DNA from 3 places in the Exiguobacterium sp. s95 genome. Region 3 is predicted to be linked to each of the others. Evidence: riboswitches for the same ligand, from Rfam matches in the RefSeq annotation. Region 3 holds a riboswitch; each other region holds the start of a gene.
The links. Region 3 has a riboswitch for S-adenosylmethionine ahead of KNP99_RS12940 (alpha/beta hydrolase). Riboswitches for the same ligand answer to the same signal wherever they lie in the genome.
Positions count from the first base shown of each region.

Region 1: it holds a riboswitch for S-adenosylmethionine, as region 3 does, so the genes downstream of both, mtnK (S-methyl-5-thioribose kinase) here and KNP99_RS12940 (alpha/beta hydrolase) in region 3, are expected to answer to the same signal.
Region 2: it holds a riboswitch for S-adenosylmethionine, as region 3 does, so the genes downstream of both, msrA (peptide-methionine (S)-S-oxide reductase MsrA) here and KNP99_RS12940 (alpha/beta hydrolase) in region 3, are expected to answer to the same signal.

Region 1 is NZ_JACSMM010000005.1:133,395-136,670, reverse strand. It holds gene mtnA (S-methyl-5-thioribose-1-phosphate isomerase) at 1-851, opposite strand, end outside; gene mtnK (S-methyl-5-thioribose kinase) at 848-2,017, opposite strand; SAM riboswitch class I at 2,094-2,196, opposite strand; SAM riboswitch class I at 2,401-2,502, shown strand; gene KNP99_RS10495 (2,3-diketo-5-methylthiopentyl-1-phosphate enolase) at 2,583-3,276, shown strand, end outside.
Region 2 is NZ_JACSMM010000005.1:109,023-112,298, forward strand. It holds gene KNP99_RS10355 (Crp/Fnr family transcriptional regulator) at 1-371, shown strand, start outside; gene KNP99_RS10360 (DMT family transporter) at 384-863, shown strand; gene msrA (peptide-methionine (S)-S-oxide reductase MsrA) at 1,263-1,793, opposite strand; SAM riboswitch class I at 1,901-2,007, opposite strand; gene KNP99_RS10370 (M20 metallopeptidase family protein) at 2,078-3,250, opposite strand.
Region 3 is NZ_JACSMM010000009.1:64,131-67,406, forward strand. It holds gene KNP99_RS12930 (DedA family protein) at 1-256, opposite strand, end outside; gene KNP99_RS12935 (thymidine kinase) at 439-1,056, shown strand; gene KNP99_RS12940 (alpha/beta hydrolase) at 1,240-1,998, opposite strand; SAM riboswitch class I at 2,059-2,161, opposite strand; SAM riboswitch class I at 2,377-2,481, shown strand; FMN riboswitch at 2,633-2,777, shown strand; gene ribD (bifunctional diaminohydroxyphosphoribosylaminopyrimidine deaminase/5-amino-6-(5-phosphoribosylamino)uracil reductase RibD) at 2,936-3,276, shown strand, end outside.

The DNA of each region.
Region 1 (3,276 bases), on a different contig from region 3:
TCAATCTCGTCACCTGATAAACTCGTCACATCAAACGTCGACAGCGGTGCCGCGACATAAAACGGAATCCCGAAGGCACGTGCGAGTAACGCCAGCTGGAACGTCCCGATTTTATTGGCCGTATCCCCGTTACGGGTGATCCGGTCCGCGCCGACGATGATGGCGGTGATCTGCTTTTCCTTGATCGTATGCGCGACCATATTGTCCGTGATCAAGGTGACGTCAATCCCTGCCCGTTGCAGCTCCCATGTCGTCAAACGTGCCCCCTGCAACAAAGGCCGGGTTTCCGACGCATAGACGGATAACGGAATGCCTTGTTCTTTCGAGAGATAAAACGGGGCCAGTGCCGTCCCGTACGCCGCTGTCGCAATCGATCCGGCATTACAAATCGTCAACACCCGGTCTCCCGCTTGAAACAGCTCCAACGCATGCACACCGATTTGCCGTGACGTCTTGGCATCGGCTTCATAAAGGGCAAGTGCTTTTTGTTCCAGACGTTTCGGCAGTTCCTCGAGCGTTGTGCTCGAAAGGATAAGCTGATTGAGCGCATCGAGTACGTTCCGCAAATTGACGGCGGTCGGCCGGGTCGCCAGTAACTCCGCCGATACCGTCAACAGTTTTTGTTTGACCTCGTCAAGCGATCCCGTCGTCCGGAACGCTTCCTGCACGAGGACGAATCCACCGAACAGACTGATTGCCGGCGCCCCCCGGACACGAAGTTGTTTAATCGCCTCAACCGCTTGCGCCAAATCATGAATGACTTCGTACCGTTCTTCTTGCGGGAGACGGGTCTGATCAAGGATCTTTAAGCACGCCCGCTCATAGATGACACTACGGATAAACTCGCTCATCGGCTCAATTCCTCCGTCACGTCAAAATTCCGGAGATCGGTAAACGTCTTACATTCGCCGCGCCGTTTAATCAATGCCGTCCCGAGGCGTAACGCATGACGTTTCCGTTCAAGGCGCGTCGTAGCATCCGGAATTTGTTCCAAATCAGCGACCGGTGCCAAACCAATCGTCCGCCGGATCAGTTCACAACCGGCGAAACCGAGCGCGTCTTGGAGAATTGTACTGAGGACATCATCGACAAGCCCGGGTACCGTCCGGAACGGTTCGACGGCTTCCCGTTCCCAAAGTGCCGTGAACGTCGAAGCAAACGTCAGCCAGAACGTATCGATATCCTTCACCCGCGTCTCCCGCAACTCAGCATAGTTCGGATACGCCGCAAAGCAGAGGTGGGCAATGAACTGACCGACATCAAACCCGAACGGTCCGTAAAAAGCGAACTCCGGATCGATGATTTTCGTTTCGCCCGCCGAAGCAAAAATGCTTCCTGTATGTAAATCCCCGTGTAATAAGGCTTCCCCTTTCGTGATGAACAACGTTTCGAGCTTCGCCACTTCCCGCTTCAGTTTTTCGTCCTGCCAGAGCTGCTGTACGTCTGTTTCCAAGCCGCTCTCGATGTTGTTTGTTTCCGCGTCGTAAAACGGATCCGTAAAGATTAACTTTTCCGTGATGTCGCATAAATCCGGGTTGTAATAGTCACGTGCGACCTGCTTTTTTCCGACTGGACCGAGCGCAAAATCTGACGTGAAAAATAACGTCCGCGCCAAGTAAGAACCGACATGTTCTGCAAGGAGCGGATACGTTTCGCCGGCGAGCAATCCCGTCCGAACGATTTGCAGGTGCGACAAGTCCTCCATCACCGTATACGCTTCTTCATGACTGGCATGAAAGACCCGTGGAACGAATGGCGTCGCGTATTTTGCGAATTCCTTCAGTGCCAACTGTTCGATCCAGGCCCGCTCGAGTGACAAGGGCCAGCTTTCCCCGACGACTTTTGCATAAGGTAATGCCTGCTTCAAGATCAAACGTTCTTTCCCTGCCTGAATCCGAAAGACTAAGTTCAAGTTGCCGTCGCCGATTTCTTCTGCCGTCGCTTCTTCCTGTCCGATGAGTCCGAGTTCCCGGACACGTTTAATGGCGTCTTGTTCTGTAAATGCTTGATATGCCATCTTGCTTCCCCCTTCATTTCTACACAAAAAAACGCCGCTTTTCGTCATAGAAAAGAGGCGCGGGGTATCATCCGTCCTCTTATCTCTCAGACGAATGTCTGTTGGATGTAGCACCGTGCCGGATGGTCGGTTGCTGCGGCGTCTTCGGGCCAATTCCCTCTGCCAACTCACGATAAGAGTCATATGTGGTTGTTGTGTTCGATGTTGATTCGAATATTACGCCCGTCTTAAATCATCTGTCAATTCCAATTTTTAGTGAAAAACCATTTAAAAGACCGCCATCTATAGAAGCGGATTTCAAAAAAAATAAATTTTCAAAAAATTATTTGACATCACGTCCATCTCATGTAAAAATTGCAATTAGATTTCACAATTTCATCCAATTCTTATCAAGAGCAGACGGAGGGACGAGCCCTATGATGTCGCAGCAACCGACCAGTTGGCACGGTGCTAATTCTTGCAGCTAACACGCTGACAGATAAGAGTCCACGCGCAATTTTTCATGGTCTCTTGTCATTGACGAGGGACCATTTTTGTATTTTTTAACAAGGGAGAGACGACGATCATGGCGTACATTACCGCAACTTACCAACTCGGCGTGACCGATCAGTTACCAAAACGGGCAGAGCAAATCGCCCTCGGTCTGACGGTCGGCTCATGGACCGATTTGAATCACTTGGAACAACAACAGCTTGAATCCTTTAAAGGACAAGTCGTCCATACGGAAGAACACGACGGAAAAGGGTATGTCACGATCCGTTATCCGGAACACAACGTCTCACGAGACTTTTCGGCGATTTTGACGACCGTCTTCGGCAAGCTGTCACTCGACGGTCAAATCAAACTGACGGATCTTCAGCTTCCCGCTTCATTCACACCGGATTTCCCCGGTGCTAAATTCGGCATCGAGGGCGTCCGCCAATTGATCCAAGTCCATGATCGCCCCCTGTTGATGAGCATCTTCAAAGGCGTCATCGGACGGGATCTCGTTTTTTTACGGGAACAACTGGAAGCCCAGCTCGCCGGCGGGATTGATCTCGTCAAGGATGACGAAATCTTATACGACAATCCGCTGACACCGGCACTCGACCGGGCGCGGATTGGACGGGAAGTCCTCGATGCACACTATGAACGGACCGGTAAACGGGCCCTTTATGCGATTACATTGAGTGGTCCGGTCTTCCGCTTGAAAGAGCAGGCGAAACGACTGGTCGAAGCCGGAGCGACAGCCCTCCTGCTCAACACGTTTACATACGGGC
Region 2 (3,276 bases), on a different contig from region 3:
TTCCGTATGCGATCTTACGTGAGCACAATACGACGAACACCTTTTTACAATTTTTACTGCGGGTCATTACGACCAAGTGGTACGCGGACTCGAAATCAGCATCATTTCATGTCCTCTATTCGGTCGAAGAACGATTTGCCGGATATCTGTTATCGATTACCTCGGACGTTTCCGACAGTCTGTTTTATCAAGAGATGCGAACGTCGAATCTCCATGACGTCGCCGATTGGCTCGGGACGAGTTACCGTCATTTAAACCGTATCATCTCAACACTTTGTGAAGAAGAAATCTTGGCGAGACGACGCGGGAAAATCATTATTTTAGATGTAGAGCGGATTAAAGAAAAAGCGAACGGAAATAGTTACGAATAAGGAGGGGCTAGCATGGGACTAGGTATGTTTTGTGCGATTACGGCAGGAATGATGATTAGTTTACAGACGGTATTGAATGCACGGATGAGTCATGCGTTCGGGGCATGGGCGACGACGACCCTCGTCTTTTTTGTCGGGTTCATCGGTTCACTGTTTGCGCTACTCGTATTTCGGGGTGGCACATTCTCGAACATTCAAACGGTCGAACCGCTTTATTTATTCGGTGGTCTGGTCGGTGTCGGTGTCGTATTTTGTGTGATGCGCGGGATTCAGTTGCTCGGTCCATCGATTGCGATTTCGGTCGTCTTGATTTCGCAACTGAGTTTTGCATTATGTGTCGACTTGTTCGGTTGGTTCGGTTTACCGGAACTTGAGCTTTCGCTCGGACAAGTCGCTGGATTGCTTGTGATGCTAGCCGGTATTTTTGTGTTGAAACGATATCAAGTCGTAGAAATCGAATCTTCGGATGAGTTGTCGGAAAAGGTATCGTAATTCTTACGGTTAACTCTGGCAGTATAAAGTCGATTTTTTAGCGCGAAGACGAATCAGTAGTTGTGGAATGAAAGATTCGTTCTTTTCGTTGCTTTCCTCGGGCGAGGCGCAAGCCGTTGCTCCTTGACCTCACGGACAACGAGCAGGGTCTTGCCAGCCTCTTGGCAGCGCGTGTTCACGCGCTTTTTCCCGTAGGAGTCAACGAAAAACGAAGCTTTCAGGGTGTACCGCAGAGAAAATCATAGAGTAGTGTTAGAGCACAATCTGTCTCGAATCGCTTTGAAGACGAGGCGAAACAGGGAAGCGCAAACTGATTGTCTTTCGTTATAGCATACTCACTCTTCATAAGCGTTTATTTGCAAACAAAAAAGCCCACGCGAAGAGCGGGCTTTTTTTAGTTTAGACAGATACTTCTTCTTTCCAAGCCACATCGATGAATTCATCGCGACCGGATGCTTTCCGGTCTTTTTTGTAGTGCTCCGGATTCTTTTTGTGGAAGTTTTGATGATAGTCTTCTGCTGGGTAGAAGGCTTGTGCCGCTTCGATTCGTGTGACGATCGGTTGCTTAAAGCGATTGCTCGCAGCAAGCGCGTCACGTGAAGCAATCGCAGCAAGGCGCTGTTCTTCCGTATGATAAAAGATGGCAGGTGCGTATTGTGTCCCACGGTCCTGGAACTGTCCGCCGGCGTCAGTCGGATCCGTTTGCGGCCAGTAAAGTTCGAGTAACCGCTCGTATGAGAATAACGCCGGATCAAATGTAATCTCGACGACCTCCGAATGACCGGTCGTGCCTGTTTTTATTTGTTCGTATGTCGGATTTTCGATTTGTCCTCCTGTATAACCGGAAACAATTCCGTGAATACCGGGCAGTTCTTCGAATGGTGTCACCATGCACCAGAAACAGCCTCCTGCGAATGTTGCTTTTTCCATCTATATCTCGTCCTTTCCGCTGGCGGTAGTCGCCCTATAATCATTCGTGCTCTGACAGCGAGAAAACGAAAACGACTCCTTTGCTTGGTTGCAAAAGGAGTCGTCGCTTTTTATCAACCAAAGCTTGCGCTTTGCTGGTCGTAGCACCTTGCCACTGAAGGCAGGTTGCTGGGACGTCATCGATCCAGATCTCTCAGTCCACTCTTGATAAGTGTTATATGAAGTTGATTAAATTCGTTATCATTGATGTGATAATAGCATCTCTAAAACGACAAAGTCAATCCTTAAGATTCTAAAGCATGCAGGACGGTTGCACCTAAGGCTTTTGCGCCGATGAGCAATGCCTGTTCATCGATTTCATATTTCGGGTGATGTTGCGGATAAATCGTACTCCCATCCGTTTTGGCGGACCCCGTAAAGAAGTAGCTTCCTGGGATACGCTCTAAATAATAGGCGAAATCATCGGCTGCCATCATCGGTTTGAGTTCTTTGACAGATGCCTCACCTAAGAAAGCCGTCGCTTCTTTAACGAGATTTGTTTCTACCGGATGATTCCAAAGGGAAGGATAACCCGTCGTAAAGTCGATGGAATAGCTCGCACCGATTCCGGCACACGTCGTCCGGGCAACCAAATCGACCTGCTGTCGTAACTGGTGACGCAGCGCTTCGTCAAATGTTCGAATTTCTCCGACAATCCGTGCCTCACCAGTAACGATGTTCGGAGCCGTTCCGGCGTGGAATGAACCGATTGCGATGATGGCAGGTGAAAACGGATCAACGCGCCGACTGACGAGGTGTTGGAGATTACAGACGAGTTGTGCCCCGGCGACGAGTGCATCTTGTGTTTTATGAGGGGCTTGCGCATGACCACCCTGTCCGTGGACGACGATTTCGAATTCATCTATGGCGCACAGCGTATGTCCTGCGTGATAGCCAATTGTTCCGACAGGTAAGTCATTTTCGAGATGCGTACCGAAAATTGCATCGACCCCGTCAAGACAGCCGTCTTCAATCATTTGAATGGCACCACCCGGGAAGACTTCTTCCCCGTGTTGATGAATGAATACGATTGTTCCGTGAAGGTCTTCTTGCAGTGCTGTAAAGGCCGAGGCAAGACCGAGTGCAATCGCCGTATGTCCGTCATGTCCACACGCATGCATGACACCCGGATGAATCGAACGGAAGGCGAGATCCGTTTCCTCCTGCAGTGGCAGGGCATCGAAATCGGCCCGAATGGCGATGGTCTTTCCAGGATGTTTTCCTTTGAGGGTCGCGACGATCCCGCTACCACCGACGTTCCTGCGGTAAGGGAGACCAAGCTCATCATAAAATGAGGCGATGGCGTTTGGTGTCCGCACTTCTTGAAAAGAGAGTTCCGGGTGACGGTGCAGATCACGACGTCTTTCAATGATTTGTTGTTCGAGTTGATCGAGTTGAGTGAAGAGTTGCTGTTGCATCATAATCATCCTTTCAGGTTTTTGAG
Region 3 (3,276 bases):
TTCGATGAAGCAACGGCATTCCGAGTTTCAGACCAAGCAGGTAGCTGATCGTCATCCCGATACAGCTTCCGGCGTAAGCGGCGAGAATCGTTCCGATTAAGGGTAAATTGCCTTGATGCATCCAAAAACCGGACATGATCAGTAACGTTTCATCCGGAACAGGAAGCCCGATGATCCCCCCGGCTAGAAGGATCGCAAGTCCGAATGAACCATATTGATGAAGCACTTCATGTAATATGTGATGGATCGGGAACACCTTCCTTCATAAATTCTTCTTCTATAGTGTACAGGAAATGAGGACTGGTTAAAACGACAAGGTGGGGAATCATGGGAATGAACGGATGGATTTTTGATTTCGAGAAGTCAACTCTTTTCCTTATATTCGATTCGGGCTATACTCGTTAAAGTGACTAATTTTAGAGGACGGTGTCTGCAATGATGCATGTAATAAATCAGTATGGTTGGATTGAAGTGATTTGCGGAAGTATGTTCTCTGGTAAGTCGGAAGAATTGATTCGACGCGTTCGCCGGGCTCAGTACGGGAAGTTGCCGGTCCAAGTGTTTAAACCGGCAATCGACGACCGTTATCATGAAGAACATGTCGTCTCGCACGTCGGCAACTCTGTCATCGCGGTACCGATGGCGACGAGCCGTGACGTGTACGCGGCAGTCGCACAAGAGACACAAGTGGTCGCGATTGACGAAGTTCAGTTCTTTGATGATGAAATCGTCGATGTCATCGAGGCCCTCGCGCAGGACGGAAAACGTGTCATCTGTGCCGGACTCGATCAAGACTTCCGGGCGGAACCATTCGGTAAGATGCCGGAACTTCTCGCACGGGCAGAGTTCGTCACGAAACTGCAGGCGATCTGCCTGTCGTGCGGTGACCCGGCATCGCGGACGCAACGTTTAATCGACGGTCGACCTGCCAACTACAATGATCCAATCATTTTAGTCGGCGCGTCAGAGTCGTATGAGCCGCGTTGTCGCCACTGCCATGAAGTGCCGGGGAAATCGCAAGCCCTGCAACAATGGAAGAAACAGCAACAGAACTGATGAAGTAAACGAAGGACTGATTCATCAGTCAGGACCACATCAATCAAATGGCCGATACTCCCATCGTTTCAAGGGAGCATCGGCCATTTTTTTTGCGCATTCATATTGTTCTGGACGGCTTAGTCGATGCTTGAAACACGCATCGAAACAGTCTTCATCCCTTGCTTTTGCGCAGGAAAGACATCAACCGGTGTGGGTCAAACGACTATATTGGTGTACAAAGTGTGTTGCCTCGCGGACAATCGTTTCTTGATCATAATCGAGGGTCGCGACATGATAGGAGTCAAGCAGGCAATAGCTCCGTTTGTCCGTCGAACCGATGACTTGATAAAGGTAATCCGAACTTTCAGGCGGGACGACATGGTCTTCGGCAGAATATAAAATAAGTGTTGGAATCTCGATGGCTGGTAAGAGTGGACGTGTCTGGTCAATCAAGGTCAAAAGTTCCGATGCGCAGACGACAGGGACCTGGTCATAGATGATTTCAAACGCTTCACGTTTAATGTCTGGGGTACTTTCTTTTAAGTAGCGTGGACAGTCTTCAAAAGATAATGCTTCATAGGCAGGAATCGCTAACGCTGCATTGATCGTAATCAATCCGTCAGCAGGTAATCCTTCCGCGACGAGTGCAAGGGCAAGTGTCGCACCCATCGATTGTCCGGCGATGAAAATGGACGAACAATGATTGGTTAAGACGTCGAACCCTTGGCGGAGGCTTTGTTTCCAATCTTCAGCAGTCGACGCTTCGAAATCACGGATGCTCGTCCCGTGTCCGTCGAGACGCGGGGCATACACGGTAAACCCTTGGGCGGCAAACTGCTCTCCGACAGTACGGACGCTTTGAGGGGTTGCGTTAAAACCGTGAGACAGTAAAATACCGATTGGACCTCGTTCAATCAAAAAAGCTTCTGCGCCAAACAGGACGGGTGATGATGAATTCATAAAGGGTTCCTCCTTCTATTAAAAAACTCGTAGTGCTTTAGGCGCACTACGAGATTCTCGTAAGTATCATCCAAAGCATCGGCTTTGCTGGTCGGAGCACCTTGCATGTTGCAGGTTGCCGTGGGTTCGTAGAGCCAGATCTCTCGCCCACTCTTGATATATCGTATAGGAATTGTCGGAATAATCATTGTGAAGAGGATAGCATTGATTGAAATACGTTGTCAAGACGTCAAAAAGAAGTCGAAATTGATAAACTGGGTAATTTGGTTTAATTTTGAAAATATGGTTGACTTGAGAAGGGAATCCCCGTAGTGTAAGCATTAGATTCACGACATAAGAACGACTTGAAACATCACACATATGAACTTCATACCGTAGCACTTATCGAGAGAGGTGGAGGGACTGGCCCTACGAAACCTCGGCAACAGACTTCTTACGTCGTACTGTGCCAATTCCGTCAGACGTTTGTCTGAAAGATGAGCGGAGCGGATTCTGCCTTAGTGCAGATGGAAGAATCCTTTTCTTTTAAGAGAAGGGTTCTTTTTTTGATGTTTTCCTAAAAAAGAGAATGAAATACAATTCATTTTGTATTTTAGAATGACCTGTGCTAGTCTTGAGCTGTATAACTCAATAACCAGTTCTTCGGGGTAGGGTGAAAATCCCAACCGGCGGTGATGCGATTGATAAATCGATGAGCCCGCGACCTGCAGTGTACGCACTGTGGCTGACTTGGTGAGACTCCAGGGCCGACGGTAAAGTCCGGATGGGAGAAGGACGAAACAATGCGCTTGCTGCCATTTTCTGAAAAAATGTTTTCAGGGAAAGGTCTGTTTCTGTATGTGTAAAAACAGAAACGCGAGACGCTTATTTCGTCAATCCTTCAATCACGACGCCCCTTTTACAGGAGGCGTCTTTTTTATTGAAAGGAGCGGAAAAAATGGAAACATTCATGAGTTATGCGATGCAACTAGCACACATGTTAAACGGTCAAACGAGCCCGAATCCGAGTGTCGGCTGCGTCATCGTCAAACAGGGGCGGATTGTTGGTTTTGGGGCCCACCGTTATGCGGGAGGACCCCATGCCGAAGTCGAAGCGCTCCTCATGGCAGGTGAAGCAGCACGCGGAGCCGATCTCTACGTGACACTCGAACCGTGCAATCATCACGGCAAAACACCGCCGTGTACGGAAGCGATTCTAAAAGCCGGCATTGCGCGCGTCTTTGTCGCGACAAAGGACCGCCACGCGCTCGTCGCAGGAAGCGGTATCACACGTCTCCG